2 regions of the Mesorhizobium sp. genome follow, and region 2 is predicted to be linked to the other one. Evidence: predicted binding sites of a transcription regulator. Region 2 holds the regulator's gene; the other holds the start of a gene.
What was found. Region 2 encodes PhoB, which activates phosphate uptake and scavenging genes when phosphate is short. Its sites were predicted from a motif close to TGTCATNNANCTGTCAT; they were not measured.
Positions count from the first base shown of each region.

Region 1: a site for PhoB is predicted at 4,867-4,883, ahead of ACO07C_RS16565 (PhoX family protein). Genes of this name have one in related genera too.

Region 1 is NZ_OZ245860.1:3,489,531-3,505,453, forward strand. It holds gene ACO07C_RS16525 (LytTR family DNA-binding domain-containing protein) at 1-295, opposite strand, end outside; gene ACO07C_RS16530 (DUF6622 family protein) at 422-1,174, shown strand; gene ACO07C_RS16535 (AraC family transcriptional regulator) at 1,096-2,097, opposite strand; gene ACO07C_RS16540 (hypothetical protein) at 2,317-2,664, shown strand; gene ACO07C_RS16545 (hypothetical protein) at 2,657-3,175, shown strand; gene ACO07C_RS16550 (hypothetical protein) at 3,246-3,614, shown strand; gene ACO07C_RS16555 (phosphatase PAP2 family protein) at 3,654-4,355, opposite strand; gene ACO07C_RS16560 (hypothetical protein) at 4,369-4,710, opposite strand; gene ACO07C_RS16565 (PhoX family protein) at 4,950-6,941, shown strand; gene ACO07C_RS16570 (hypothetical protein) at 7,073-7,297, shown strand; gene ACO07C_RS16575 (GNAT family N-acetyltransferase) at 7,318-7,998, opposite strand; gene ACO07C_RS16580 (MarR family winged helix-turn-helix transcriptional regulator) at 7,995-8,480, opposite strand; gene ACO07C_RS16585 (fumarylacetoacetate hydrolase family protein) at 8,651-9,496, opposite strand; gene ACO07C_RS16590 (SDR family oxidoreductase) at 9,625-10,359, opposite strand; gene ACO07C_RS16595 (aldehyde dehydrogenase family protein) at 10,544-12,916, opposite strand; gene deoC (deoxyribose-phosphate aldolase) at 12,985-14,040, opposite strand; gene ACO07C_RS16605 (ferredoxin--NADP reductase) at 14,254-15,081, opposite strand; gene ACO07C_RS16610 (hydantoinase/oxoprolinase family protein) at 15,303-15,923, shown strand, end outside.
Region 2 is NZ_OZ245860.1:4,275,900-4,291,822, reverse strand. It holds gene ACO07C_RS20475 (sugar ABC transporter permease) at 1-1,075, opposite strand, end outside; gene xylF (D-xylose ABC transporter substrate-binding protein) at 1,224-2,264, opposite strand; gene ACO07C_RS20465 (ROK family protein) at 2,563-3,807, shown strand; gene phoB (phosphate regulon transcriptional regulator PhoB) at 3,820-4,509, opposite strand; gene phoU (phosphate signaling complex protein PhoU) at 4,526-5,233, opposite strand; gene pstB (phosphate ABC transporter ATP-binding protein PstB) at 5,259-6,062, opposite strand; gene pstA (phosphate ABC transporter permease PstA) at 6,059-6,910, opposite strand; gene pstC (phosphate ABC transporter permease subunit PstC) at 6,914-7,897, opposite strand; gene pstS (phosphate ABC transporter substrate-binding protein PstS) at 7,961-9,016, opposite strand; gene ACO07C_RS20430 (response regulator) at 9,611-13,375, opposite strand; gene ACO07C_RS20425 (hypothetical protein) at 13,575-13,925, shown strand; gene ACO07C_RS20420 (hypothetical protein) at 13,974-14,276, opposite strand; gene ACO07C_RS20415 (hypothetical protein) at 14,361-14,576, shown strand; gene ACO07C_RS20410 (hypothetical protein) at 14,719-15,081, opposite strand; gene ACO07C_RS20405 (hypothetical protein) at 15,409-15,923, opposite strand, start outside.

The DNA.
Region 1 (15,923 bases), 790 kb from region 2:
TCACCGGGACCCCGGCCGCGATGCCGGCCACCACGGTGCGGACCGGCTGCGCGCCGGCATTGCCGAATAGAATACCGAGCGTCAGCCGCATGGCCAGATAGCCGGCGACGAAAGTCACCAAGGCCAGCGCCAGCCAGTAGGCGCAGCGCGGCAGGAGCTGAAGCTCCTGATAGGTGCCGAAAGGCCCGGTGAGGCCAAGGATGGCCGATACGGCCACAAGCGCTCCCCAGAAGCGCGGCGAGAGCAGCAAGGCCTGCATTTCGCGAAGCGTGGAATGCACCAGCGTGTCTTTCACGTAGCCGTTCGTCCCTTGCCGAAGACGCGTTTGATGCACCGGCTTCGCGCCGCCATGGTGCCGGGCGAACCGGCCAAGCTGATACCGCGCCGGCGGCCAGCCTTCAACATCAGACGGAGACCCACAATGTCCCTTCATCTCGCCCGCCACTACCGGAAGATCTCGATCCCGGCAGGCAAGCCTGGCCTTCCCGTTCTTGCCACGGGCTTCGTCCTGGCCTCCAGCGGCGGGACCCTTGCCGCCGGCACGGATGTCCCCAGCGCGGCCAGCATACTGTCCCACACGCCGGTGTGGGTGTGGCCGCTGATCCTCTACGGCCTGCTCATCGGCTGGAAGCGCACCCAGGCTCGCGTCGTGGCGCCGCGGCGGCTTTTCGTGATGCCGGCTCTCATCACCGGCCTTGCACTCTACAATCTGGCTTCGTCGGGCATTTCGGCGAGCGGGCTGCTCGGTTTCGCCTGCGGCGCCGTGGCCGGCGCGCTGGCGGGTCTTGCCGTGGCGCGCCGCCGTCCCGCCACGATGCTCGCCGACGGGCGGCTGGTGCTGCAAGGGGATTGGGTGCCGCTGGCCCTCATCGCTGCCATCATCGTCATCCGCTTTGCCAAAGGTGTCGCCCTGGGTGTGGACCCCGCGCTGGCGCAGGTGCCCGGTTTCGTGCTGGCAAGTTCCTTCCTGTCGGGCTTGTTCGCCGCAATGATGATCGCCCGCACGATCGGCGTCCTTCCGCCGGGATTCTTTCACAATGGAGCGAGGTCGGATCAAGCCGCCAACTCCCTGTGGATTGTCCGGCCGGACACAGGTTACGGCTTTTCCTCGTCCGTCGCCGCGCGCAGCGATCTGGCCAGCCCGGCGCGCACATCCGAAGGCGTCGCGCCATAGCACCTTCGGAACGCCCGGTTGAAGTAGGAGAGGTCGTTGAAGCCGGCCTCGTATGCAATGTCCGTGATGCTGCGGCCGGCATGGCTGATATCGCCGAGCATGCGGTGGGCGCGGACCAACCGCTGGCGCAGCATGAAATCCGACAGCGAGGTGCCATCGCTTTCGAACAGCTTGCGCACATAACGCGGCGACAGGCGATGGCGGGCGGCGACGTCCTCGGCCGACAGCGCGACATGCCCGCCATGGGCGACGATGTCGGCCTTGATTGCCCGCAACCGGGCGACGCGAACGCCCCGGCCTCGCGCGATCTCGGCCGCATCCCTCGTCGCGCCCAGGGCAAGTGCGGCGAGATCGTAGATATGCGTCGAGGCGAGATTCAGGGCCTCCGCAGGCAATCCGTCGCCGAGTTCCTGGATCGACTGGACGTAGTCTATCAGCAACCGCATCGCTCCGCCTTGGGTCGGCAAAGGCCGCATCAGCACCGCGGCCGGATCGCCGACAAGCGGCGAAATCCGCTTCAGCGAGAAACTCAGATTGACGAAGCGAAAACCGCCAGGAGCGATCACGTTGAGGCCAACCTCCTCGCTGCTCATCATCAGCGCATTGCCGGCACCGACCGCTTCCTCGCGGCCTCGATGCTTCATCATGCTGGAACCGTCGAGAGCCGCCAGGAGAACGAGGTCGTCGCTGTCGATCATCGACGCCGGCCGATGTACCCGGAACTCGGAGGATTTGCCGGTGGCGAGGCCAAGCCCGGGCAACATCCGCACGCGCATGTCGACATGGGTCGGCGCGAGTGGATCGAGGTCGACCTTGAGGACCGTACGGCCATAGACCTCACGCGTCAGCTCGACACGATCCCGCTCCGGAAACATGTCCGTGGTCAGTCGGAACGAAGCGGACGGCCCCATCGTCGCAGTCATCGGCACCCCCATGCCCAGGAGGGCGCTGATATGCGCCGAGGTGCCTGAAACGTCAATCCAATGCCGTTTTGGCCGTGTTTAGGGCCGTTTTGTCCAAGCCACCCTGTTTTGTCGAACCTAGTTTGCGGCGCGCTTCCGAAACCGGAACCGCGCGGGGGCAAGACAGCGGCGCGCATCACGATCTGAAGCCGCCGCGCACTGTCTGAATGAGGGGCCGACATGACGAAGAGAATTTTGCTGGCGCTGACCATCGCCTTGGCCGGATGCCAGACCGGCCAGATCGAGGCTGACACAGCGCCGGTCTCAAGCGCGGGCAACAGCAAGAAGATCCAGCACAAGGCGACGAAGAAGGAAGCGGCTTGCGCCGAGGCCGCCCAGAAGGCGGCGCGGGCGCAGACCAATGCGGCTCTGCTTGGCGGCGTCCTGTCGGCGGCAGGGGGCCTTGGCGGTCTGGCTGGCAATGGTGGGGTCATTGCCGGTCAGGCCGCCTCGATCGGTGGCTCGGTGCTGCAGTCGCAGGCGGCGAGCAATGCCCGGGCCGGCTTGGTGGAGGATTGCTATGGCTGATTCCCTGGCGACACTATGCCGGGTCGGCGCGCTCATACTGGTTCTCTGCATCATATTTCCAACCTCCCGGGCCATGGCGCTGACCTCGCGCGACGCTTCCGCCGTCGTTGGCCTGATCGCGGCTCTCCAGCCTGAATACGGTCAGTTCGCCTATGACGAGGAGATCGCCGCCGACTGGTACGAACGCGACGCGGCCGACAAGGGGCTGATCGCCGCCGCCGGCTTTACCGCCGAAAGCTGGGAGGTCGCGCTGGGCGAAACCGTGCGCGGATTCCTGGCCACCATCCCCATCGCGGAACTCGATCCGATCTTCGGCAGGATGAAGAAGGCGGTTTCCGACATGGAGGAGCTAAGCGGCACGCAGAAGGGTGAAACGATCTCCGCCATCGACGAGCAGATCGACAGCCTGATGGTGTTGCGTGCCGAGGGCCGTCCCTTCGTGGATATAGTGAGACCCCTGACGCCCAAGATCCGCAGCCTGATCCTCGACCAAACGATCGGACAGAAGTAACGTGTCGTTCCACGGAAAATGGGAGACAGGAAGGGCGCACGGGCGATTGAGGCCAAGGCACTCGCGGGCAGTGCTGGCAAGCCTGATGGCCTCCGGTTGCAGCCAGGCGACAACCGCCGATCCGCCGATTTCAACCGGCCAGCATGCCAAGCTTGCCACGCTGGCGGCGGGGCCGAATGCGCCGGAAGGTCTGAAGGAAGCTTTGGTCGCCGCCCAGGCAGTCAGGCAGATGCACGACTGTCAGGCAGGGAATGAGTATGTTGTCCGGCAAATCAAAGCGACGGGGGCCGTCCGTGGAGCCGTTGGCATTGCCGGCGGCCTGGCAGGTTCCGGCGGCAAGGCTGCGGCGAAGGCGGTGGCAGTCGGCACGGCCGGGGTGGTGCGCGGCAAGGTCAGCGAGATAGAACCGTGCGGAATCGCAGGCAGCCCCGGCGGATGATCATGCGGCCGTCATAGGCAGGCATCATCACCATCCGGCTCACTCGCCGTCGTCGACCACCTTTCGCCGCTGCAAGGCTCTCGCAACCAGCCAGCACAGCATCGCCCAGGCGAAGCCGGCGCACCAGCCGGCCAGCACGTCGGATGGCCAGTGGACACCGAGATAGATGCGGCTGACGCCGACCAGCAAAGTGGTCAACACGGCGAGAGCCAGCACATAGATCTTCGTCGTTCGCCCATGCAGGAAGCGGGCCGCGAGCGAACCCAGCGTCAGATAGGTCACCGCCGACAGCATGGCATGCCCGCTCGGGAAGGACAGCGACGTCTCGTTGACAAGATGCGAGACGAGCTCGGGTCGGGGCCGGTCGATCCCGAACTTCAACAGGCTCGACAGCACCTGTCCGCCCGCCACCGCCACGAACATGAAGAGCGCCGTTCCCCACCGGCGCACCAGCAAGAGATAAATGATCACCGCCGCCGTGATCAGCACCAGGACGCTGGCGCTGCCGAGGCTGGTGATGTCGCGCACGGCGCCTTCCAGCCAGGGTGGACCGATAGGGTTGTTCGGCTGGCCCGGCTCGCGGAAGGCAAGCAGGATTTCCGTGTCAAAGGCGTGCGGCGTGGTGGCGCGCGCCACTTCCATCAGTTCCTCGAAGCCCCACAAAGCGCCAGCGATGATCGATCCGGCCAGCAGAACCGGGAACTCGATCCAGTTGATCAGCGTGCGTGCAGTGGTTTTCACAGGGCTGGTGGTCCTACAATCGACCCTGAAGATAGGGCCCGAGCGTGATCAGCGCCACCGCCGCGATCGCCAGCACGATGCCGGTCGCCTGAAGCGCGTTGACACGCTCGCCGAAGAAGACCAGCGCCACGACGTTCACCGAAACAAGCTGAATGACCGCCGACAGGCTGAACGAAACGGACATGCCGAATTCGCGGATCAGCCTCAGCATGATCAGATTGCCCAGCGAATAGAGCGCCAGTGTCAGCACGATCTTGCCCAGGCTTGGCGCCAGCCCCCATTGCTTTGCCGCCGTCGCGGCCAGCAGGAAGATGACGGTTGAAACACCGAGCTGAAGTAATCCGGAAAAACTCACCTTTTGCCCCTCGATGATCCTTTTGGCAGCCCTTGTTTCCGAACCGCGCGGGCACGTCAAGCAAGGTCCATCGGGCCAGGATCGCGGCGACGGAGAGAATGCCGCCCGGTGCCGCACGTCGCGCCGACGCCGGTTAAGGTCAAATGACCGCGGCTTTGTCACGAAAATGTGATCGGGCGATTATAAGGGGTTGAACAGGCACCCCCCGCTCCAGCCACTCCAAAGCCAGAGGCACGCCTATGACCGACGATCGCTCCGCCGACACAAGATTCCGCACCAGCCTGCTCGAGGAAAACGACGGCGCTGGCACCAACCCCACCGACAACCGCACCATGGGCGAGATCATCGCCGCCAGGTTCTCGCGACGGGGTTTCCTGAGGGGTTCGCTTGCCGTCGCGGCCATTGCCGCCACCGTCAGCCCACTGGCGCTTGTCGCAGCCGACGATGCGCGCGCGGCGGAAGGCTCGGCCTTCAACTTCGACGAGCTCGAAGCCGGCATCGACGACAGGCACCATGTCGCGCCGGGCTATGACGCCGACGTGCTGTTGCGCTGGGGCGATCCGCTGTTTGCCGATTCGCCGGAATTCGAGCCGACGAGGCAGTCGGCCGAGGCCCAGGCGAAACAGTTCGGCTACAACAACGATTATGTCGGCTACATCCCGATCGACGGCTCGGCCGAACATGGCCTGCTGGTGGTCAACCACGAATACACCAACCCGCATCTGATGTTCCCCGGCCTTGTCACAATCGCCGACGGCAAGGTGAAGCAAGCACCACTCAGCAAGGAGCAGGTCGATGTCGAGATGGCCGCGCATGGCGGCACCATCGTCGAGATCCGCAAGGTGTCTGGCAAATGGCAGGTGGTGCGCGACGGCAAGCTCAACCGCCGCATCACCTCCAACACCGAAATGGCGCTGTCGGGCCCGGTCGCCGGCCATGACCGCGTCAAGACCAACGCCGACCCGTCCGGCACCAAGGTATTCGGCACCGTCAACAACTGCGCTGGCGGCGTGACGCCGTGGGGCACCTATGTGATGGCCGAGGAGAACATCCACGGCTACTTCTCCGGTGACCTTCCCGAGGGCCACGGGGAAGCCGCCAACTACAAGCGCCTGGGCATTCCCGAAGGCGCCTATGAATGGGCGGCACATTACGACCGCTTCAACCTCGCCAAGGAACCCAACGAGCCCAATCGCTTTGGCTGGATCGTCGAGGTCGATGTCGACGATCCGACCTCGACGCCGAAGAAGCGCACCGCCATGGGCCGCTTCAAGCATGAGGGCGCGGAGTCGATCGTCGCCAGGGATGGCCGCGTCGTCTTCTATCTCGGCGATGACGAGCGCTTCGACTATGTCTACAAATTCGTCACCAAGGGCACTTTCAACGCCAACGATCGCGCGGCCAACAAGGACCTGCTCGACGACGGCACGCTGCATGTCGCCAAATTCGCCGAGGATGGCACGGTGGAATGGCTGCCGATCGTCTTCGGCCATGGACCGCTGACCGCCGAGAATGGTTTCGCCAGCCAGGCCGACGTGTTGATCGAGACGCGCCGCGCCGCCGACCTGCTCGGCGCCACCAAGATGGACCGCCCCGAGGACATCCAGCCGAATGCCGTCAACGGCAAGGTCTATGTCATGCTGACCAACAATTCGAAGCGCAAGGCCGACCAGGTCGATGCCGCCAACCCGCGCGCGGGGAACGCCTTCGGCCATATCATCGAGATCGCCGAGGACGGTGGTGATTTCGCTGCCGCCAAGGGCAAGTGGGAAGTGCTGCTGAAATGCGGCGATCCGGCGGTGGCCGATGTCGGCGCCACATTCTCGACGGCAACCACGGTCAATGGCTGGTTCGGCATGCCCGACAATTGCGCCGTCGATTCGGCGGGACGCCTTTGGGTCGCCACCGACGGCCAGGGCCCGAAGGCCACCGGCCGCACGGACGGCCTGTGGGCGGTGGACACCGAGGGCGCGGCACGGGCGACGTCAAAGCTGTTCTTCCGCGTGCCGATCGGCGCCGAAATGTGCGGCCCGCTGTTCGCGCCGGACGACCAGACCGCCTTCGTCGCAGTCCAACACCCCGGCGATGGCGGCGAGGACTGGGAAGCGTTCGGGCGCCCGTCCTACTACGAAGACCCATCGACCCGCTGGCCTGACTTCAAGCAGGACATGCCGGTGCGTCCGGCGGTCGTTGCCATCACAAGGCAGGGTGGCGGCAAAATCGCGGTCTAGGCACGATCCACCCATATTTCGGGACTGTGGAGCGGCTTCGGCCAGGCCGAAGCCGCTCCGTTATACTCAAGCCTCGGGAAAGGCTGGAAATATAGGAATGGTGCCCTAGCTCCTCTGTCAGGGAGACCGCCATGCCGAAGTCCGTTTATGACCGTGGCCTGCTCAAGCCTGCCGACATCGCCAGGCTGCAACGCGTGTTCGACGAAGCGTGCCGGCGCCGCGAGGCACAGCCGGAATCGCCCGAGGCCCGCGAAATCGCGCTGACACTGCTTGCGCTGCACAATGCCGGCATGGTCGACGAGGACATGCTGATGGAGGCCGTCGGCTTCCGGCGGCTCGAGCCAAAATCAGCCTGAATTCCAGAGGCAAGCAGCTCTCATCCAGCGCGTTGAACGACAGCCACATTGATCGCGCTTCTCAAGCGGAAGCCGATGGACTCGTACAGTCTTATCGCGGCGGCGTTGGTGGCATAAGCGTGGAGGTACGGTACTTCGCCGCGTGCGAAAATCTGGTTTGCCACGAACAGGGACATCAGCCTGCCCAGGCCAGCGCCGCGAAACTCGGGATGCGAGCAGACGCCGCTGAGTTCGGTATAGCCGGGCTGCTTCATGCGTTCGCCCGCCATCGCGACGAGCCTGCCCTCGACCTTCACGCCCCAGAAATCGCCGAGGCTGAGCGCCCCTGACGTGAACGGGCCGGGCTTGGTGAGCGAGGCCAGGGCCAGCATCTCGGGGATATCGTGCTGCGTCAGCCGCTGCACGCGCTCATCCCTGACGGCCTGCAAGGGCTGCTCGCCGACCATCTGCATGGCGGAGGCGGAAGAGGTTGCGGAGAGACCGGCCGGAAGGGCAATAGCGTCGGCCTGCGCCATGATCATGCTTTCGCCCGGGCCAACAAGCTCACCCAACGCCCGCAGACTTTCGGCATCGTCGGCTGCGGTCGCGGCGAAGAGGGCGATTGACGGTGAATAGCGCCTGGCGAGCCTGCCCCCTTGCGCGAAGTACCGATGCCGCGTTTCCAACGCGCTCCAGACGGGCCGGTCGAGAACGTGCTTCATTGCGCTGCGCCTTTTTCCACACGCCGGTAGAGAGGAGTCGCGGCCAGGCCATCTTCGATAGCGGCGAGTTGATCGAGAAGCGGCCCTGAGAGGTCCCGGCACAAATCGGCGACGGCGTTCTCGACTTGCGGCCACACATCCCGCTTTGCAACATCGACGAGGCGCTGGCCGCTCGTTGTCAGCGAGACCATTCTGCGTCGCTGGTCATCCTGGGACTGGGTGACATCGACCAGCGCGAGATCGGCCAGAAGCGAAACGCTTCGCGTCACACCGGGCTGCGTGACCCCGAGCGATTGCGCCAGTTCACCGACTGGCAGCGGGCCCAATCTGTCGAGCGCGGCCAGCAAAGGGTACTGGCTCGACTGAACCCGAACGTCCAGGCCATCGAGCAGGCGCTGCGTATCCGCCTGCAATTGCTCGCCCAGACGCTTCAGCCTGCTGCCAAGACACAGGAAGCCAAGGGCTCGAAGGACATCTTCCATCATCACACCGTTTCGGACCGTAATCATAACATGTTATATAACACGGTAATAAATTAGTCAAAAGCAGGCACGCCGGACCGCTTTGCTCCGACGAAGCCGGCACGGCAGGATAGATTGAGATGATAGAGGCCGCCGTTTTCCGGCGGCCTGACCAAGGTCACCTTCAGGCGCTACACGTCCGCCTTGAAGGTCTGCTTCTGCTGGCCGAGACCTTCGATGCCAAGTTCGACGACGTCGCCGGCCTTGAGGAACACCGGCGGCTTCATGCCGAGGCCGACGCCGGGCGGCGTGCCGGTGGAGATGATATCGCCGGGGTGCAGCGACATGAACTGGCTGAGATAGGACACGAGATAGGCGACGCCATAGACCATCGTCTTGGTCGAGCCGTTCTGCATGGTCTTGCCGTTGACCGTCAGCCACATCTTGAGGTTCTGCGGATCCGCCACCTCGTTCTTGGTCACCAGCCACGGGCCGGTCGGGCCGAATGTGTCGCAGCTCTTGCCCTTGGTCCACTGGCCTTGGCGCTCCGCCTGGAAGGCGCGTTCGGAGACGTCATGCGCAACACAGTAGCCGGCTACATAATCAAGAGCATCGGCCTCGCTGACATATTTGGCCGTCTTGCCGATGACCACCGCAAGTTCGACTTCCCAGTCGGTCTTCACGGATCCGCGCGGGATCAGCACGTCATCGTCCGGACCGACAATGGCCGAGCTGGCCTTCATGAAGATGATCGGCTCCGGCGGCACGGTGGCGCCGGTTTCGGCGGCGTGGTCGGAATAATTCAGGCCGATGCAGATGAACTTGCCGGTTCCGGCAACGCAGGCGCCGAGCCGAGGCTTGCCGGAAACCACCGGCAGCGACTTAGGATCGAGCTTCGACAGCATCTCCAGCGACGCCGGATGAAGTACGGTGCCTGCAATGTCGGCGACATGGGCCGAGAGATCGCGGATCGTCCCATCGGCATCGAGAAGGCCGGGACGTTCACTCCCGACTTCGCCATAGCGCAGCAGTTTCATGGTAGCCTCTCCTCAGTCAGATCGGTTCAGAGCTGTTCACCGTTTCACGGAAACACAGAACCGCTCCATCTCTGTGTTTTAACGCAGTTCCGGACGGAAAACCGATACGCGGTTTTCCCGCAATTGCTCTAGATCGACCAGCCGCCATCGATATTGTAGGCCTGCCCGGACGTATAGGTGGCGCCCGCCAGATAGACGGCGAGATCGGCGATTTCCTCCGGCGTGCCAAGACGGCCCATGGGCTGGCGCGCGATGAACGCCGCGCGCGCCGCTTCATAATCGCCCTGCGCATGCATGCGATCCTGCAGCGACGGGCTCTCGACCGTGCCCGGGCAGATGGCGTTGCAGCGTATGCCCTTGCCGACATAGTCGGCGGCGACGGCCTTGGTCAGGCCGATTACCGCAGCCTTGCTCAGGCCATAGACGAAGCGGTTCGGCACGCCCTTGGCCGAGCTCGCCAGCGAGGCCATGTTGATGATCGATCCGTCACCGCGCTCCAGCATGCCGGGCAGCACGGCGCGGATGGTGCGAACCATGGCGCGGACATTGAGGTTCAGCGCGAAATCGAGATCGCCGTCCTTCATTTCCAGGATCGAGCCCGAATGGACAAAACCGGCGCAGTTGAACAGCACATCGACGCGGCCGATGTCGGCAAAGGCGGCGTTGACGGCGCTGTCGTCGAGCACATCGAGCTTTCGGGTCTTGATACCAGGCACCGTCTTGGCGAGTTCCGCCAATAGCGCCTCGTTGATGTCGGTGGCGTGGACGGTGGCTCCGGCCTTGGCGAAGGCCAGCGCGCTCGCCTTGCCGATGCCTTGCGCCGCTGCCGTGATGACAACGACCTTGCCTGCCAGATCCGCCATGTTCTTCTCCTCGCCGCGTGTGATCGTCCGGGTTTATCGGCAGCCGGCCAAGGCGTCATGTACCAGTCAGACACCGTTGTGCGGCCTGCGCCACTGTACTCACAGATAAAGATGTTTTTTCTCGTTAAAGAACACGCATCCGGGCGTCAAGCCCGAACACGATCACTTGCGTGGCGGCCGGAGCTCAATCGCCGTAGGGCACCCAGACGTTCTTGACCTCGACGGCGCGGCGCAGGAAGGTGTCGCCGGCGGCCTCGTCGGAAGCCCAGTCGAGGGTCCGGCCATTGCCGCTCCAGACGCGCTTGAGGTTGCCGATCGAGTCAGCTTCCGCCTTGGCGCATGTGTCGGCATCGGCGAATAGCCATAGCCCGTCGACATCGTCGTGCTTGGCCAGCACGCCGGTAAGTTCGGCCGTGCGGCCGGTGACGATGTTGATGGCGCCGGCGGGTACGTCGGAATATTCGATGACCTGATAGAGATCGGTGGCCAGCAACGGATATTTTTCCGAAGGCACGGCAACGACCGTGTTGCCCATGGCGAGCGCCGGTGCGACCAACGAGATCAGCCCAAGCAACGGCGCATTGTCGGGCGCGACAATGCCGACGACACCGACCGGCTCGTGCAGAGCCAGCGTCACGGCGCGGGCTGGCGGCTGATGCACCCTGCCCTCGAACTTGTCGGCAAGGCCGGCATAGAGGAACAGGCGTTCGATCGACTGGTCGACCTCTTCGCCCGCCGCCCTGGCGGCAACGCCGGTGAGCTGGACAAGGCGGGCGGCGAATTCATCGGCACGGCCGGAAAGGTTCTCGGCCACATAGTAGAGCACCTGGGCACGGTTATAGGCAGTCGCCTCAGGCCAACCCTTACAGGCTCGCGCTGCCGAGACGGCGTCGCGGATATCCTTGCGGCTGCCCAGCCCGACTTCGCCGGCCAGCTTGCCCTTGGCGGTGACAACCGCCAGCGAATAATTGCCGTCGGGGCGCACCTGCTTGCCGCCGATGAACAGTTTTGCCGTGCGGTCGATGCCACCGCCTTCGGCTTGCTCGACCGGTTGCGCCGAGGCTGTCGCCGGCTTGATGACCGGACCGAGCGGCAGCTTCGCCGTGAGATATTCGAACATGCCCTCGCGCCCACCCTCGCGGCCAAAGCCGCTTTCGCGGTAGCCGCCGAAACCGCAGGCGGCATCGAACATGTTGGTGCCGTTGACCCAGACGACGCCGGCTTTCAGCCGCGGCGCCACATGCAGGGCAAGATTGACGTTCTCGCTCCACACCGAGGCCGCCAGCCCATAGCGCGTGTTGTTGGCGAGCTCGATCGCTTCCTCGGTATTGCGGAAGGTCATGGTGGCCAGCACCGGGCCGAACACCTCTTCCTGGGCGAGAATATTAGCCGGCGAAACGCCTGTGGCGAGAGTCGGCAGATGGTAATAGCCGGAGGACGGCAAAGCGACGTCCGGCTGCCAGCAGACGGCGCCCTGCCTGGCGCCTTCGGCGACAAGGCCCTTGACGCGGTCGAGCTGGGTCAGGTCGACCAACGGGCCGATATCGGTGTTCTTGTCCAGCGGAGCGCCAACGCGCAGCCGGCTCATCCGCGCCTTGACCTTGGCAAGGAAGGCGTCAGCTATGCCTTCCTGCACCAGAAGGCGGGAGCCGGCGCAGCAGACCTGGCCCTGATTGAACCAGATGCCGTCGACCAGGCCTTCGACGGCGCTGTCGAGATCGGCATCCTCGAAGACGATGAAGGCCGACTTGCCGCCAAGCTCCAGAGACAGTTTTTTCCCCGAGCCCGCGGTCGCCTTGCGGATGATCTTGCCGACCTCCGAAGAGCCGGTGAAGGCGATCTTCTGGATGGCGGGATGATTGACGATCGCCACGCCCGCCTCCGGGCCGCCCTGGACGATGTTGACGACGCCCTTGGGCACGCCGGCGCGCTCGCAGATCTCGGCGAACAGAATGGCGGTGAGCGGCGTGAATTCAGCCGGCTTCAGCACGACCGTGCAGCCTGCGGCGAGCGCCGGCGCGATCTTCCAGGCCAGCATCAGCAGCGGAAAATTCCACGGGATGATCTGGCCGACGACGCCGACACCCTTGTGTCCCGGAAAATCCTGGTCCAGCGCCTGCGCCCAGCCGGCATGATGGATGAAATGGCGGATGGCCAGCGGCACATCGATGTCACGGCTTTCGCGGATCGGCTTGCCATTGTCGATCGTTTCCAGCACCGCGAACAGGCGCTGGTGGCGCTGCATGGCGCGGCCGATGGCGTAGAGCACCTTGGCGCGCTGGTAGCCGGTGCTGGCGCTCCACTTCGGCAGCGCCCTGGTGGCGGCCGCGACCGCGGCATCGATATCAGCGGCGCCCGCGTCCGACACTTTTGCCAAAAGCTTGCCGGAAGACGGATCGCTGGTTTCGAAGGTCTTTGCGCCGGCAGCGGCTTTCCAGTCGCCGCCGATGAACAGCGCCTTGCCAAAATCGCGCGCGGCAAGCCAGGCATCGGCCTCATTGCGGGCTTCCGGCGCCGGGCCGTATTCCATGGCGTGATAGCGTTCGAGAATGTTCATGGGGCGCTCCAGATAATTGTCTCGGACGGCATTCCTTGGAACTCAGGTCAAAATTCCTGATCCGATCCTCACGCCATCGCGTGGCGATGATTGGCTGAATAATGACCTGTCAAATGGTGCTCGAGCTGCCGCTCGATATCGGTCAGAAGGCTCGATGCACCGAAGCGGAACAGCGTCGGCTCCAGCCATGGACGGCCAAGCTCTTCCTTCATCAGGACCAGCCAGTCGAGCGAGGCTTTTGCCGTGGAAATGCCGCCGGCAGGCTTGAAGCCTATGAGATAGCCGGTCTCCTCGAAATAGGCGCGGATGGCGCGCACCATGGCGAGGCCGACGGGCAGCGTGGCGTTGACGCTCTCCTTGCCGGTGGAGGTCTTGATGAAGTCCGCGCCCGCCATCATCGCCACCATGGACGCCAGCATGACATTGCGCAGCGTGGCGAGGTCGCCGGTGCCCAGGATGACCTTCAGATGCGCGTCACCGCAAGCGGCGCGCATCGAGACGATCTCGTTGTAAAGCTCGCGCCATTTCGCGCCAAACACCAGGCCGCGCGGAATGACGACGTCGATCTCGTCGGCGCCGTCCTTCACCGAGGCCTCGATCTCCTGCAGGCGGGTCGATAGCGGCGTAAGGCCATGCGGAAACGCGGTGGAAACTGCCGCGACATGGATGCCGGTGCCGCGCACGGCATCGACAGCGGTGGCGACGAACGGGTGATAGACGCAGACGGCGGCCGGACGAATGACCTCACCTTCTATGCCGAGACCCTCCACGATATCGCGGCGCAGGGGATTGGTGGCCTTGGCACAGAGCCGGCGCACGCGCTCTTCCGTGTCGTTGGAATTCAGCGTGGTCAGATCCATGCAGGCTATGGCGCGCAGCAGCCAGGCCGCCTGGTTGTCGGCCTTGATAGAGCGCCGCTTGGTCAGGCTGGCGACGCGGCGTTCCAGCGCCGAGCGGTTGACGCTGCGCATCGATTCCATGAAGCCGAGATCGAGTTTCATGCCGGGATTGCGGGCAATGCCGTGGCCGAGCTGGACGGGAATATTGGCCGCGGCGCGCGCCGGCAGCGAGGTCACCTTGGAGGCACTGGCGCCGAGATCGGCTTCGCGGATCGTGGTGCTCATCTCCTGCCCTTTCGTTCAGCGGCTTGCGCTTGATATCCCGGCGCGTGTCATCTCCCAAAACCGCTCGACGGCTCTTGGGCGACACGCACGAAGATAGCCCGCGAAGCCACGCTTCACGAGTCCTCGGGTGAGTGATAGCTGAAAAAGACCGCGACGGCAGCAGATTTTTGACCGGAAGGTCAAAACCTGGTTGCGAGCGGCGTCTCGAAGGCCTCAGCCGACGAAGGCGCGCTCGACGACGAAGCTTGCCGGATGGCTGAGCGAGCCTTCATGGAAACCGAGGCTTTCGGCCAGTTCCTTGACGTCCTTCAGCATGTGCATCGAACCGCAGATCATGATGCGGTCGGTTTCAGGATTGAGCTTCTCGATGCCCAGATCCGCGTAGAACTTGCCGGAGCCGATCAGCGCGGTGATGCGGCCCATGCGCGGCGATTCTTCGCGCGTCGTCGAATTGTAGAGGGTGACGCGGCCGCCGGTCAGCTCGCCGATCAGAGGATCGTTTTCGAGCGCCGCCACCAACTCCTGGCCATAGGTCAGTTCCGCGATGTCGCGGCAGGTGTGGGTGAGGATGAGCTGATCGAACTTCTCATAGGTGTCGGGGTCGCGCAGCAGGCTGGCGAAGGGCGCGATGCCGGTGCCGGTCGAGATCATGAACAGCCGCTTCGCGGGCGTGAGCGCATCGACCACCAGGGTGCCCGTGGACTTCTGGCGCATGATGACGGTGTCGCCGACCTGGATCTTCTGCAATTCCGAAGTCAGCGGGCCATCCGGCACCTTGATCGAGAAGAATTCGAGCTCTTCGTCCCAGGCGGGGCTCGCCACCGAATAGGCGCGGAACACCGGCTTCTCCGCATTGGGCAGGCCGATCATGACGAACTCGCCGGAACGGAAGCGCAGCGACTGCGGACGGGTGATTCGGAACGAAAAAAGCCGGTCGGTGTAGTGCTTCACCGACACGACGGTCTGCGCATGGACATTGGCCGGAATCGGGAACCGCGGCGGCCGGGCGTCGGGGGTGCTGAACGCGGGTGTGGTGTTCATCAAATCCAACCTTCCGGCGCCACCTTCGGGCGTTGGCGCCAAACCTTTTCATGCACGCCCGGACCGTTCAGGTCCCGGCGTGCTGCTCGCACACTCCGAAGCGGTAAGCTCTTGTGCCCGGAATTTATTAGTATACAAACGATATTTGCGTCAAGATACCGCCGCGAAACGCCTTTCCAAACTGCCGCATATCCGTAGTCCGTAAATTTCGGGTTTCGACAATGAAAGAGAATTTTTCGGTGCAGCCGCAGGATTCCCTGGGCAATGTCGTCGCTGGTATCGATGTCGGCGGAACCTTCACCGACCTGCTTTTGATCGACGGCCGAGACGGTGGCCGGGTGCATATCGCCAAGACGCCTACCACCGTCGATAACCAGGCGTTCGGCGTCGTTTCGGCGCTCGGCGCCACCGGATTTCCGATCGACGGCATCGACCTCATCGTGCATGGCACGACCACCACCACCAACGCGGTCCTGGAGCGCCGGCTGGCGAAAACCGGCATGATCACCACGCGCGGTTTTCGCGATGTGATCGAGCTCGGCCGGCGTACACGGCCGCAGGCCTATGGCATGACCGGCAGCTTCGTGCCGATCATCCCGCGCAACCTGCGGCTCGAAGTGTCGGAGCGCGTCGAGGCGTCCGGAACGATACGCACGCCGCTCGACGAGGCTGAAATGCGCGAAGCCCTGAAGACGCTGATCGCGGCCGGCTGCGAATCCCTCGTCATCCACTTCCTGCATTCCTATGCCAACCCGGCGCATGAGCGGCGCGCGGCCGAGATCGCCGCCGAGCTTTGGCCTAACGGCTACATCACGGCAGGCCACGCGCTGCTGTCGGAAGCC
Region 2 (15,923 bases):
TGGTGGCCAGCACGCCCATGATCATGAACACCTTCATGGTGATCCAGCGCGTGTTGATGCCGGCGAGATTGGCCGCTTCCGGATTGCCGCCGATGGCGAACACATAACGTCCGAAGCGCGTGCGGTTGGTGATGAAGGTCATGACAAGGCCGACCGCGATCGCCATCAGCACCGGAATGGCGATGCCGTGAGCGATGAACAGGCCCCCCTCGGGCACGGTGATGTTGTGGGCCGCCGCGTACCGGTTCACGATGCCGATCGGCCATGGATAGGAGTTGGCGAGCCAGACCGCACCCAGGATGAGCGCGCAGGTGACGGCTCCAAGCAGTGTCTCGGCCCAGATTGGACGCAACGGAAAACGGAAACGCTTGCGTTGCACCCGTCCATTGAACAGCGCGAACACCACGGCAATACAGGCGACGATGCCGACGACCCAGCTCCATGTCGCGCCGATCGATCCCGCCGGCCCGCCGCCCATCAATTGGAAGGTGGCATCCATCGGTGCCACGGTCTGGCCGCTTGTCACCCACCAGGCGGCGCCGCGCCAGATCAGCAGGCCACCCAGCGTCACGATGAAGGCCGGCACTTCGAGATAGGCGATGATGAAACCCTGGAAGGCGCCGATCAGCAGGCCGAGCGCCAGGCCAATCAGCAGCGCCAGGACCCATATCCACGGATTGCCGAGCTCAAGCCCGACGAACCGCACCAGGAAATGCACTTGCGCGAAACCCATCACCATGCCGATCACGCCTTCGACGGAGCCGACGGAGAGATCGATGTTGCGCATGACGATGACCAGCACCATGCCGCAGGCCATGATGGCGACCGCGGATGTCTGCACAGACAGGTTCCAGAGATTGCGCGGCGTCAGGAAGGTACGGCTGTCGAAATCGAGTGGATTGACTCCGAGGCGTACGCTGGAAATCACGTGCAGGCCGATCCAGATGACCAGCAGCGCGCCGACCATGCCCAGCATGCGGGTGTCGATCTCGGTCGCCTTCAGGAAACGGGCAACCGCGCCGAGCTCGGACGCCCGCGCGGTATCGGCCTGCGGGGTGGACGTTGTGTCGGTCATGATTTCCTCCCAACGGCTTGCCGTCTGACGCGGATGCCGAAACCAGCCTAGAAGCTACCCGCCCAAGGCGGAAACACAAATCTTTTTGAGAAAACGCCGCGGCTCTTTGGGGCCGCGGCGTCGTGATCGAGCAGGGTTGGACGGCTTCTTAGTTGCAGGCGGGGACGCTGCCCGCGGCCACGCCGGCGCAAACCTCGTCCTTCTTGATCCAGCCGGCGTCGATGACGACGTTGAGGTTGGCCTTGGTGATGGCGACCGGGGTCAGGAACAACGACTTGACGGTGTTGCCGCCTGGCGTGGTGAAGTCCTTCTCGCCGGCGATGTCGGTCATCTTCTTGCCGTCGGCCAGCTGCGAGGCGATCTCGGCGGCATTCTTGCCGAGCTCGCGGGCATCTTTCCACACCGACACGGTCTGCGTGCCCAGTGCGATGCGGTTCAGCGCGGCATGGTCGCCGTCCTGGCCCGACACCGGCACGGTGCCGGCCAAACCTTGCGCGGTCAGCGCCGCGACGACGCCGCCGGCCGTACCGTCATTGGCCGCCACCACCGCATCGACCTTGTTGTCGTTGGCGGTCAGGAACTGCTCCATGTTCTTCTGCGCGTTGGCCGGCAGCCAGCCATCGGTATAGGCCTCGCCGACGTTCTTGATCTTGCCGCTGTCGATCGCTGCCTTGAGCACTTCCATCGACCCCGAGAACAGGAAGTCGGCGTTCGGATCAGCACCCGAGCCCTTGATGAACACGTAGTTGCCCTCGGGCTTCACCTTGAACACTTCGCGAGCCTGCATGCGACCCACTTCCTTGTTGTCGAAGGTGAGGTAGAACACGTCCTTGTTCTCGATCAGGCGGTCATAGCCGACCACCGGAATGCCTTCGTCGAGTGCCTTCTGCACGGCCGGTCCGATGGCCGAGGCATCCTGCGCCAGGATGATCAGCGCGTTGGCGCCCTGCGAGATCAGGCTTTCGACGTCGGTCAGCTGCTTGCCCGGGTTGGACTGCGCGTCAGCGGAAATATACTTGTCGCCGGCGGCCTCGATCGCCTTCTTCATCGCGGCCTCATCGGTCTTCCAGCGCTCTTCCTGGAAGTTCGACCAGGAAACGCCGATGACCTTGCCCTTCGCCTGCGCGACCGACACGAGCGTCAGCGACATGGCGACACCCGCCAGGATGGCGGCTGTGAATCTTTTCATGTTATCCTCCCTGCGCCGCGTATGGCGCGACCAAACTGACCCGAAGGCCGGCACAGAGGCTCCATTTTTTCGAGCCTCGAAAAAACACTGATGCAACACCGGAACGCTGTCAACATCGATTCTGATGGATTTTGATGTCCACGTGAATTTTTTTCGAGCTCCGAATAAATAATGACAGGATCGCGGGCTTCTGCCAGAATTTGGTTTAAAACAACCTGCGGCGCGATGCGCCTCAGGCGTCGCTGATGGCCTTCGACATCACGAAAAGGCTGCTGCGGCAGGGAGGATGTGAAAGAGCATGTCGGTCGGAATCCGTCACGACGATCTACGCCGGCGCAACCGGGCGATGGTGATTGCGGCCGTACGCCGGACCGGACAGCCCTCGCGCACCGAGATCGCGGCGACCACCGGACTTAGCCATTCGACCATATCGACGATTTCATCCGATCTGATCGGCGAAGGCATACTGGCGGAAACCAAGCCGAGCGAGGCCGGATCGCTGAAGCGGGGCCGGCCTCAGGTCGGTCTTGGCCTCAATCCGGAAGCGGCGGCGGTCATGACCGTTGTGCTGTCGCTCAATTTTCTCTCGGTCGCCGTCATCGACTATGCCGGACAGGTGATAGCCGAGGAGCAACGCCGGCTGGACACGCTGACCATGCCGCGTGACGAGCTGATCGGCGAATGCGTTGCCATCGTCCGGCGCCGGCTCGAGGACCCCGACCTCGACGTCCGCAGCGTCGCCCGTATCGCGCTGGCGATCCAGGGCATCACCGATTCCCATGCCCGCGCCATGCTATGGTCGCCGATCACGCCAGAGACCAACATCGCCTTCGCCGACATACTGGAGCGCGAATTCGGCATTGCCGCCACCATGGAGAACGACTGCAACATGATGGCGATTGCGTTGCGCTGGCGCGATCCGGAGCGTTACCGTGACGATTTCATCGCCATCCTGCTGTCGCACGGCATCGGCATGGGCCTGGTGCTGAAGGGCGAGTTGTTTACCGGCACGCATTCTTCGGGCGGAGAGTTCGGCCACATGATCCACCGGCCTTACGGCGCGCTCTGTCGCTGCGGACGGCGCGGCTGTGTCGAGGCCTATGCCGGCAATTACGCCATCTGGCGCAATGCAAGACAGATGGGCGAGGACGCCGAGCCGATAGACGTCAGCGACGCGGACATGCGGACTCTGGCGGCCGTGGCGCGCGAAAAGGACGGCCCGGAGCGCGCGGCCTATCGCAAGGCCGGCGAAGCGCTCGGCTTTGGCCTCGGCAGCCTGTTCGCACTCATCGACCCGGCCCCGGTCGCCATGGTCGGCGTCAGCGCCGCCGCCTTCGACCTGATCGAGCCGGCATTGCGCGAGGCGATCGCACAGACCGCCGGCGGCCAGCACTCGAAATCGATCTCCTTCGATACCGAACCGAACGAACTGCCTTTGATCCGCGAAGGCTGCGCCATGCGCGCGCTGACCTTCGTCGACCAGGAGATTTTCGCGCCGGGCGCGCAGGCGAAGTCCGGCGCTATCGGCAAGAACGTCGCGTAGGTACGGTAGTCATCAGTCTTCCCGGATCGCGTAGCCGGCTCCGCGTATCGTGCGGATGACATCGGGCATGCGGCCATTGTTGACTGCCTTGCGCAGGCGCCCGACATGCACGTCCACCGTGCGCTCGTCGATATAGATCGTCTCGCCCCAGACATTGTCGAGCAGTTGGCTGCGCGAGAACACCCGGCCGGGGTGGCGCATCATGAATTCGAGCAGGCGGAATTCGGTCGGACCGAGCCTGATTTCGCTCTTCTTGCGATAGACCCGGTGCGATTCACGATCGAGAACGATGTCGCCGACCTTGAGCACGCTGGACAGGACTTCCGGCTTGGCACGGCGCAGCAGGGCCTTCACGCGGGCCATGAATTCGGGCGTCGAGAACGGCTTGACCAGATAATCGTCGGCGCCGGTGGAAAGGCCGCGCACGCGGTCGCTCTCTTCGCCCCGCGCGGTCAGCATGATGATCGGCAGCCGTTCGGTTTCCGAGCGCATCCGCAACCTGCGGCAGAGTTCGATGCCCGACACCGCCGGCACCATCCAGTCGAGTACGAGGAGGTCGGGTACGTTCTCCTGCAGGCGAATCTCGGCTTCGTCGCCGCGCGTCACCACCTCGACTTGGTAGCCTTCGGATTCGAGATTGTAACGGAGCAGCACCCCCAGCGGCTCCTCATCCTCCACCACCATGATGCGTGGCGCGATCATCGCTTGGTCACCCCTGTCATGCAGCCGGTGCGGACATCGCCGTCTCGTCCTGCTTCGGGCGATTGGCGGGCAGTTGCGTGCCGGTCAGGACATAATACGCATTCTCGGCGATGTTGGTCACGTGGTCGCCGATGCGTTCGAGATTCTTGGCGCAGAACAGAAGATGCGTGCACGCGGTGATGTTGCGCGGGTCTTCCATCATATAGGTCAGGAGTTCGCGGAACACCGAAGTGTATTTGACGTCGATGCGTTCGTCGTCGGCCCGCAGCTTTGCCAGCGCGGCGGCATCACGCGCCGCATACTCCTCGATGACGCCCTGCACCTGGATCAGCACCAGTTGCGCCATGCCGTCGATCGAATGCGACAGGTCGCGCGGGGTGACGCTGAGGCCGACGGTGCCGACGCGCTTGGCGATGTTCTTGGCAAGGTCGCCGATGCGTTCGAGATCGCCGGCCATGCGGATCGAGCCGACGACATGGCGCAGGTCGTCGGCCATCGGCTGGCGCTTGGCGATCAGGGTGATGGCGCGGTCGTCGAGCTCGCGCTGGCGCGCGTCCATGATGGCGTCATCGGACACGACGCGCTGGGCCAGTGCGTTGTCGGAATTCAGCAATGCCTTGGTCGCGCCGCCGACCATCGAACCGGCGAGATCGCCCATGTCGCTGATGAGCCTGCTGATCTGTCCGAGATCCTCGTCGAAAGCAGCGACTGTGTGTTCGCTCATGATTCTGTCCCTCGTATGCCTGAGCTCAGCCGAAGCGGCCGGTAATGTAGTCCTGCGTGCGCTTCTCGCGGGGCGACGTGAAGATCTTCTCGGTGCGGTCGAACTCGACCAGTTCGCCCAGATACATGAAGGCCGTCTGCTTCGATACGCGCGCCGCCTGCTGCATGTTGTGGGTGACGATGACGATCGTGTAGTCGGCTTGCAATTCGTCGATCAGCTCCTCGATCTTGGCCGTCGACAATGGGTCGAGCGCCGAAGCCGGCTCGTCGAGCAGGATGACTTCCGGCTTCACCGCCACGGTGCGGGCGATGCAGAGCCGCTGTTGCTGGCCGCCGGAGAGGCTGAGGCCGCTGGCGTTCAGCTTGTCCTTGACCTCGTTCCAAAGAGCGGCACGCTTCAACGCCTGTTCGACGCGGCCATCCATCTCGGCCTTGCTGATCTTCTCATAGAGCCTGACGCCGAAAGCGATGTTCTCATAGATCGACATCGGGAACGGCGTCGGCTTCTGGAACACCATGCCTATCTTGGTGCGCAGCAGATTGAGATCCTGCGAACGGTCAAGAATGTTCTGGCCGTCGAGCAGCACCTGGCCCTCGGCGGTCTGCTTGGGATAGAGCTCGTAGATGCGGTTGAAGACGCGCAGCAGCGTCGACTTCCCGCAGCCCGACGGTCCGATGAAGGCGGTGACGCTGCGCTCCGGCAACGACAGCGTGATGTCCTTCAGCGCCTTGCTCTGGCCGTAGTAGAAGTTGAGGTTCTTGACCTCGATCTTGGCCTTGGTCGCTGCCTCGGCGGCGATCGTCATGTCTGGCGACAACATCTGGCTCATTTGTCCTCTCTGCGTCCGGTCAGGCTGCGCGCGAAGATGCTGAGCGCGAGAACCGTCAATGTGATGATGAGTGCGCCGGTCCAGGCCAGTTGCTGCCATTCCTCATAGGGGCTGAGAGCGAACTGGAAGATGGTGACAGGCAGGCTGGCCATCGGCGCGTTGAGATTGCTCGACCAGAACTGGTTGTTGAGCGCTGTAAAGAGCAGTGGCGCCGTCTCGCCGGAGATGCGGGCGATCGACAGCAATATGCCGGTGACGATACCGGACAGCGCGGCGCGATAGGCGACCGACTTGATGACCACCCAGCGCGGCGCGCCGATCGCGGTGCCGGCTTCACGCAGGGCGTTCGGCACCAGGTTGAGCATGTCCTCGGTGGTGCGCACCACCACCGGGATCACCAGGATGGCGAGCGCGACGGCGCCGGCGATCGCCGAGAAATGTCCCATCGGCCGCACCATCAGTTCGTAGACGAACAGGCCGATGATGATCGACGGGGCCGACAAGAGGATGTCGTTTATGAAGCGCACCACGGTGGTGAGCTTCGAGAAGCGGCCGTACTCGGCCATGTAGGTACCGGCGAGCACGCCAATTGGCGTGCCGACGATGACGGCGATGATCGTCATCACCACGCTGCCGTAAATGGCGTTGAGCAGGCCGCCGGCGTCGCCGGGCGGTGGCGTCATCTGCGTGAACACGTCAAAGGACAGGCCGGCTGCGCCCTTGTAGACCAGTGCGCCGAGGATCAGCGCAAGCCAGGCCAGGCCGATACCGGCGGCGATGACACAGAGCGTCATCATCACGCCATTCCTGCGCTTGCGGCTCTGGTGAAGTGATGCGGCTGTCGACATCGGTCAGGCTCCCGTACGGGCGTCAATGCGCATCAGCATATAGCGGGCGATGGCGAGGATGAGGAAGGTGATGACGAACAGGATCAAGCCGAGCGCCACCAGCGAAGAAGTATAGAGATCGCCGACGGCTTCGGTGAATTCGTTGGCGATGGTCGCGGAAATCGTCGTTGCAGGCGCAAACAGCGAAGTCGAGATGCGATGCGCGTTGCCGATGACGAAGGTCACCGCCATGGTTTCGCCGAGTGCGCGGCCGAGGCCGAGCATGACGCCGCCCATGATGCCGATCCTGGTGTAGGGAATGACAACCCGGCGGGTGACTTCCCAGGTCGTGCAGCCAATGCCGTAGGCCGACTCTTTCAGCACCGGCGGCACTGTGTCGAACACGTCCTTGGTGATCGAGGTGATGAAGGGCAGCACCATGATGGCCAGGATCAACGACGAGGTCAGCAGGCCAATGCCGTAGGGAGGACCGGCAAACAGGCTGTTGAGGCCGGGAATGCCGTGGAACATGCCGATGATGAAGGGCTGCACCGTCGTCTGCAGGAAGGGAGCCAGCACGAAAAGGCCCCAGATGCCATAGATGATCGAGGGGATGCCGGCCAAAAGCTCCACTGCCATGCCGATCGGGCGGCGAAGCGGGCGCGGGCAAAGCTCGGTGAGAAAGATAGCGATGCCGATGCCGAGCGGCACGGCGATGAGGATGGCGATCGCCGAGGTGACGATGGTTCCGTAGATCGGCGCCAGCGCACCGAATTTCTCGGTGACGGGGTTCCAGCTTTCGGTGGTCAGGAACGAGAAGCCGAAGGTCGAGAGGGCCTGCCAGGAACCGGCAAACAGCGAGATCGCAACACCGCCGAGCAGGACCAGAACCAATATGGCGGCGGCCCGCGTCATGCCGTGAAAGATGGAATCGGTCAGCGCGAAACGTTTGACGGTCGCGTCACGCGAACCGCGAATGGCTGGCAAGGCTTCCTGGGCAGCGCTCATGTCAGGCTCGGCTCTTTGTCTGGAGGAAAGGGGCGCCGCGATGCGACGCCCCTTCAGGTATGATTATTCGCCAGCGTAGACCGGCTTGCCGTCGGCCTTGATGTCGGCCTTCCACGAAGCCTTGATCAGGTCGACGACGCTGTCGGGGATCGCGACGTAATCGAGCGCCTTTGCGGTTTCCTTGCCGTCCTTGTAGGCCCAGGCAAAGAACTTCAGCGCTTCGCCGGTGGCCGCGGCATCGCTAGGCGCCTTGTGGATCAGCACCCAGGTCGAGGCAGCGATCGGCCAGGTCGCGTCGCCCGGCTCGTTGGTGATGATGACGTTGAAGTTCTTCGCGCCCTTGAAGTCGGCATTCGAAGCAGCCGCGCCGAAGGACTCGAGCGACGGCTCGACGACCTTGCCAGCGGCGTTCAACATCTTGGAGTAGGACAGCTTGTTCTGCTTGGCGTAGGCGTATTCGACGTAGCCGATGCCGCCGTCGGTCTGCTTGACGGTGTTGGCAACGCCTTCGCTGCCCTTGGCGCCGACGCCGACCGGCCACTCGACAGCGGTGTCCGAACCAACCTTCGACTTCCAGTCAGGCGACAGCTTGACCAGGTAGTCGGTGAAGTTGAAGGTCGTGCCCGAGCCATCCGAACGATGGACGACGGCGATAGCGGTGGACGGCAGCGTGAGGGTCGGGTTCAAAGCCTTGATCGCGGCGTCGTCCCAGGTGGTAATGGCGCCGAGGTAGATCTGCGCGATTGTCTTGCCGTCAAGGATGAGTTCGCCTGGCTTGACGCCGGTGAGGTTGACGATCGGCACGATGCCGCCCATCACCATCGGGAATTGCACGAGGCCGTTCTTTTCGAGGTCGGCATCGGACATCGGCTTGTCGGTGGCGCCGAAGGTCACGGTCTTGGCGATGACCTGCTTGATACCGCCGCCGGAACCGATCGACTGGTAGTTGAGGCCGATGCCGGTGTCCTTCTTGTAGGTGTCGGCCCACTTGGCGAACACCGGATAGATGAAGGTCGAGCCGGCGCCGGAAAGATCCGCGGCCATTGCTGCTGAGAGGGTGAGGGTAGACGCCGCAGCCATTGCAATCGCAACAGCCGCCGAGCGGATGAAATGTCTCATGTGGCCTGCTCCTGTTCGGAAGATGGTCTCTCGGCGCCATTTCTTTCAGCGCCCGCTGAGGCCAATAGCCTTCGATTATAACAGTCGCATGACAGTTTCATGTCACCCCGGTAACGCCGCTCGACGGCACCGGAGGCGAATCTCATCGGCCCTTCCCGGCACAACCAAAGTTTGTCCCGGGAATCATGGGCTTGGGCATTTTTTCAGTCGTCATTTGCGGCCAATGGAAGAGCTCTCGGCCCAGCAAAGAAAATCCGGGCGGGAGCGCGTTGCATTCAGCCAGAGGATGTCTTGGCCGAGCCATCGCCGAAAACAGGTCCGTTGGGGTAGATTGACGCTGTTCCATGCCGGCGGTCGCTGCTCCCGCCCGTAACTGAGGAGCGGAACTCGAATACAGATATTGTCTCGGCTCGACCCTGACTTTGATATGGTGCGATCGCACCATAGCCTTTCGCACAAGAGCTGCGCCGAATCTCCATCGCAACCAATACTAGCATTCTCAGCGACAGTCTTCCGTTCTGTAACAACCGTACATTATGCCACCACGGCGTCCTGTCCCGGACTTGCGCTGACCCCGCGCGTCGCGGGCCTCCTTCAGCCGACGTCGAGCTGGCGTTCGTCGCCCGATCCAACCCAGCGCTCGAGCTTTTCCAGCAGCGCTCGGGGACTGATCGGCTTGGGCAGATAGTCGTCCATGCCCGCTTCCAGGCAGCGTTCGCGGTCGCCCTTCAAGGCATGCGCGGTGACGCCGACGATGGGGATGTGCGTGCCATTTTCCTCCTCGATCCGGCGAATGGCGGCGGTTGCCTCGAGGCCGTTCATCTCGGGCATCGACACATCCATCAGGATCATCCGGGGATTGAGCTTGCCATAGGCTTCAAGCGCCTTGCGACCATTGCCGACGATCTCGAAGCTGTAACCGGTCTCGCCGAGTATCTGGGTGAAGACCATCTGGTTCACTTCATTGTCCTCGGCAACGAGGATATCCAGACGCCGTTCGCCACCGGCCGTGGCGCGCAGGCGCGGGCGCACCGGCGGCGGCTGCAGCAGTGCGCGTCCGGACGGCGCGACAAGCGGCGGCTCCGTCGCGACGCTGCCGGCGCCTCCATTCGACACCGGTATGCTCACGCCCGCCGTCGTGTGCCGATGACGCTGGATGGTGGCGACCAGCGTTTCCAGAAGCACCGAGGAACGCGCCGGCTTGATCAGCTGGGCATCGATGCCAAGATCGCGATAGCTGGTGTTGGCCAGCGACTGGTCGACGGAGGTCAGCATGATGATCGGCGTGTCGGCAAGCCCGGCGGTGTTGCGCACGATCCGCGCCATCTCGGCGCCGCTCATGCCCGGCATCTGGTAGTCGAGCACGACACAGTCGACCGGAACGCCATAAGCGGCCGCGGCGATGAGCACCTTCAGCCCCTCCGCGCCGCTTTCAGCCGCACAGGAATCGAATGTCCACGACGCCATCTGCTCGATCAGGATCGCACGGTTGACCGCATTGTCATCGACGATCAGCACCCGTGCCCCGGTCACATCCACCGGCATGATCCGCTGCCCGGTCGATTGCACGGCCCTTGGCAGCGTGATGGTGAACCAGAAGGTGGAGCCCTTGCCCTCGGCGCTTTCGACTCCAATGTCACCGCCCATGAGGTCGACCAGCCGCGATGTGATGGCAAGGCCAAGCCCGGTGCCTTCATGCCGCCGGGTCGACGACGTGTCGACCTGGCTGAATTTCTCGAAGACCAGTTGCAGCTTCTCCTCGGGGATGCCGATGCCCGTGTCGGTGACGGCGACGGTCAGCTTGGTGCCGGTCGGAACCCGTTCGCCGGTCACGTCGACCAGGACATGGCCTTCGTCGGTGAACTTTACCGCATTGCCCAGCAGGTTGGTGACGATCTGCCGGATACGGCCGACATCGCCGATGAACTGGCTGCCGAGGCCGGGCTCGATGCGAACGATGAGCTCGAGGTCCTTCTCCTTGGCTCGCGTCGACACCAGGGTCGCCACATCCTCGATCGCCTCGGCGAGATTGAAGGGCGCCGGGTCCAGAACGAGCTGGCCGGCGTCGATCTTGGAGAAATCGAGGATATCGTTGATGATCGTAAGCAAGGCGTTGCCCGATTTCACGATGATGTCGGTGAACGTCTTCTGCTTGGGATCCAGATCGGATTTGGCGAGAAGCTCGGCCATGCCCAGCACGCCGTTCATGGGTGTGCGAATTTCATGGCTCATATTGGCCAGGAATTCCGACTTGGCGCGGTCGGCAAGCACGGCGCGCTGCCGCGCCTCGCGAAGTTCGGCCTCGCGCTGCTTCAGCTCGGTGATGTCCGTGGTGGAGCCGATCAGATAGAGCGAGCCGTCGGAGGCGATCATCGCGCCCTTGCGCGCGAACTGATGGCGCACGCTGCCGTCGGCAAGCGTCACCGTCTCCTCGACCTCCTGCGTTTCCCCGGTGCGCAGCACGGTCAGGTCGCCGCTGACGAAAGCTTCTCCATCGGCCCCGAAAATCTCGATGTCGGTCTTGCCGATCGCCTCTTCCTTGCTGAAGCCGGTGAGATCGCACCATCCCTTGTTGACATAGAACTGCTTGAGGTCCGACCGCTTGGCGTAGATCGACACGGGCACGTTGTCGATGAGACTGCGGAACACTTCGTTCTCGCGCATGCTCTCTTCCAGCGCGCGCTCGCGCGCCTTGACGTCGGTGATGTCGGTGCTGGAGCCGACGAGGTGCACCGAGCCATCCAGCGCCACCAGGCGGCTCTTGCGGGTCATCAATTGCCGAACGGTCCCGTCGCGATGGGTGACGGGCTCCTCGACTTCCCTGACCTGACCCGTAGCGGCCACTTCGGCATCGTCATTGCTGTAGCTTTCGGCGTCCTTCGCGCCGAACAGCTGCCGGTCCGTCCGGCCGATCACATCCTCCTTGGCGAAGCCGGTGATGGCGCACCAGGCCTTGTTGACGAACTCGATGCTCAGGTCCTGCGCCTTGATGAAGGCTGCCACCGGCAATTCATCCATGACGTGACGGAACAGGTCGATCTGGTGCATCGAGTCATGCAAGGCTTTCTCGCGCCGCTTGATCTCGGTGATATCGACGCGCACGCCGATGAACGTGCCGTCATCGGTGCGCATGTCGTAGACCTGGTGCCAGCTGCCATCAGGATTGACGCGCTCGAACGAGGCACTGGGCAAGCGGCACCGCTTGAGCACCCCGTCGGCCCAACGATCCGGATCCCGGTCGTAGAGCTTGTCCAGTTCCAGATCGCCGCTTTGCCGGAAATATCCGGCCGAATGCCCGCGTGCCAAAGCCTCCCGGAAGGTGCGCCCGGGCCGCCATACCGGCTCCAGTTCCGGAATTGCTTCCTGCATCTTGTGATTGGCGAAGACGAAGTTGTCATCGCGGTCATAGATGATGACGCTGGCCGGCAGCGATTCCAGCACGGTGGCAAGATGGCGCCGCGCGTCTTCGGCCTCGGCCTCGCGTTCCTTCATGTCGGTGACATCGACATAGGAGATGAGCCGTTTGCCGTCGGCAATCGATGCAAGCGACGCCACGAGCGTGCGCCCGTCATTGTGAGGCAGTTGCCTGGAGCCGGCGACACCAGCCCTGACTTCGGCTTCGCGCTCGGCGATATGGCTCTGCCAGGCGGCATCGTCGGTGCCGTAGGAATCGATGCCGCGGCTGGCTTCCATCAGTTCGCGGAAGGTGGAGCCGATCCCGGCACGGCGCGGATCGATCTTCCACAAATCATGGAAGGCGCGGTTGATGATTTCCGCGCGAAGGCCGGCATCGAGGACGATGACGCCGATCGGCATGGAATCGACCATTGCGCGCAGATCACCGAGACTTCCCGAAGATGCTTCCACCGGCTCCCTTTGGGCGAGTTCGTCGAACGCGCTGGCAAGCGCGGTGACGTTGCGGCCAACGCCACGATAGCCGGCAAACTGCCCCTCGGCGTCGAAGCGCGGGAACCCTGTGATCGAAACCCAGCGGCAGTCGGCCCGGCCACCCTTCAGCTCGTAGACGAAATCGCGAAAGGGCCTGTGCGCCTGCAGGTCTTCCAGATGCGCCGCGGCGCTGCGGCTGCCGTGCGACACCTGTTTGAGGAAATCGAAGCGGAACCGCCCGAGCACACTGGTGGGGTCGATTCCGGTGGCTGCCCGGTAAGTGTCCGAAAGCCAGGAGAAACGCAGCTCGGCATCGGTCTCCCAGATCCAGTCGCAACCCGCCTCGACCAACGCGCGAAGCGCTTCCACTGAACCCATATGGTCAGGCGACGAAAGCATATTGTGGTGCATGGGCACTTTACCGGGCTCACGCGTCGCGCGCGCGCCAACTTTTCCGTCCGCTTCAGCCATGCCGTCCCACCCCGAAAACCAAGGCCGGCCCCTCCCCCGAGGTCCGTTGGCGGAATGTGCCTCAGAAGCATTAACGATCCGCTAACCTTAACGAAACGCCACCGGCCGGGCGCGGCCATTCGAATGCGGCTTGCCTGCGCCATTCCGCCCGTTGTCGACGCCATGCAAGCCGCGTTATAAGCTGGGCAGGGGTGTGCACATGTTTGAACGGATTTTGCCTTCTTTCCTGGGGCTGGCGTTGCTTTTGGCCAGCGGTTGCTCGCGCAGCTATGACGGCACGGTGATCATTCCAAAGCCGCTTGATGCGAGACGTTTCTTCGACAAGGAACCACCGCGCGCATCGCAGCCGCTCATCGAATCCAGCGTGTTTCCGGTGGCCCCGCAGGAGCCGGGAGGCTTCGAAACGCGCCGCCCCTCACGTCACAAGGCGGCAACAAGGCGCGTATCGAGGCTCTCTGGTCCTCCGCTCTCTTCAACCGAGCCGCAGAGGCCGCTTGTCTGCAAGAATGTCAGTGAGCCTGGCAAGCGCTACCGCATGGTCTGCGAATAGCGGTTTTCGGCGCCGTAGCCCGGTATACTGTCCCAGTATAACGCGCTTTCAAAGCGTCGCCGCGCCTTTCATGGGCTCCTTGGCACCGAGTTTTTCCAGCGCGAAGCGCACCTGGCGCAGTTCGTCCTGCCAGCCGTCGTCGTCGCTCATCGGGCTTTCCGAGGCTGCCCGCTGCAGCCCTCTTGCCTCGGTCTCGATATCCCGAAGCTCCGCGATCTTCTGCTCGGTGGACAAAGAGCTGTCCTCGACAATCTCGTGTACCCTCATTTCCCTGAACGTGGCCATGGCAACTGCTCCTGGTTGATCGCCAATCACAACGCCGTGAATGCCCATGCGTTCCGGCAGGCTCAAGATCCCGCCCAACTCGTCTTGCCGGCCGCGCACTGTGCAACCTTTGCCCCTTTTCCGCGTTTACGCACGGGAAGGAGAACGAAGATGTCGATCCACTTCACGGTATCGGGCCTGACCAGAAACCTGTTTCATTCGCTCGGGCTCGATTATGAGCGCGCACCGCGCCCCCTCAATGCCGAGCAAAGCCTGTTGCTCGAATGCTATCTGGCGGGCCAAATCCCTGAGTCGGCCTGGAACGACTATGTCTTCGAGACGCCGGAACTGGCTCGGCACGTCAATGCGAGGCGAAACCAGCACTGAAATGCGCGGCTCGAACCGTTTTTTAGAGCCGCCCGAAACCGGGGGGTTGGCACTGCGGCGACATGAATTCGATCTGAATCGGTTGAGCCCAAGCCCCGCCCTAGACAAAGTCCAGCCTCTACTTAAACAGTTCAGTCGATTTTCACTTGGACGCGAACTGCAACGTGAAGACGGTGCCGCCAATTCCCTTGGCCAACGTCGGGGAAAAGGTCAGTGGCAGGCATTGCGCCAACGCCGAGGTCGCCGCATCCACGAATGATTTCCGCGCCTTTGCGTCGCCTTGGACATGAATGGCGGTGGGCCGGGGTGGTCCGATCAGCGTACCGTCGCGTTTGAAGCTGAAGCTCAATGTGACAGTGGAATTCTTGACACCCGATGGCGGAGTCCAGCAGGCGCGGATCGCGGCCCCCACATCGTCCATGGTGTTGAGCGTGGCGGCTTTCGACAATCCGGCTGTCCCCAGGACGATCGAAACCGCCATGATCAGTGTTGCAGAAGCTCGCATCGCCAAGCCCTTCCCCATACACGCGGCACACCTGTCAGGATGTATGGTAGAGCAGGCTTCGACGATGGCAATACGCGTCGTCATCATGCTTTTGTGCACGCTCTCTCGCCCCGCGCCCAACCCGCGGCACGTGCGAAAACGGCGGCATGAAAAGCAAAAGGCCGGCACGAGGCCGACCTTTCATTCCACCTCGCCAGTTCGCGCCAGTACATCCGTGGTCGCGGGCGGAAAGTGGATCACCAGCCCAGTAGACAGGGAAATGGTTAACGAAATCTTAATGTCGCCTGACCGTCGTGACCGGTCAGGCGTTGGCGACGCGCCACAAAACTACTGCGGCTGCTTTTCGTTTTCAGCGGCGCGGAAACCCGAGGCTGTCGCGTCGGATTCGCAGATATACGCGCCTTGTTTCGTGTTCCCGTAGTTCCGGCTGCCGGCGAAGTGGAAAATCTTCGACTTCAGGTTCACCCAAACCACCGTGCCGGCTGGGCAACGGGCCTTCGCCTGGCCCTCGGTGGCGAACTGGTTGGCGCCGGTTGGCGTTCCGGCCACCGATGGTGCCGGCACGGTCTTGGTCCGGGTTGTTGAGGAAGGCTTGGCCGGAGCCGTCGTGGCGGGCGCCGTTGCCGGCGCGGCTGTCGGGGCCGCCGTCGTACCCTGCCCTACTGGGATCACTTCGGTTCCGGCGCGGCAGGCGGCGACGAAATCCTTCTTGGTCTCGCCGGACTTCTTGATGGCGTCCTTGTTGGCCGCGTACTCGGCGTCGCATGCCTTCGCCGTCTTCACGTCCCCGGCGGTTGCACTGCTCGTCGTCTTGGCAGGAGCCGTCGTCGTGGCCGGCGCCA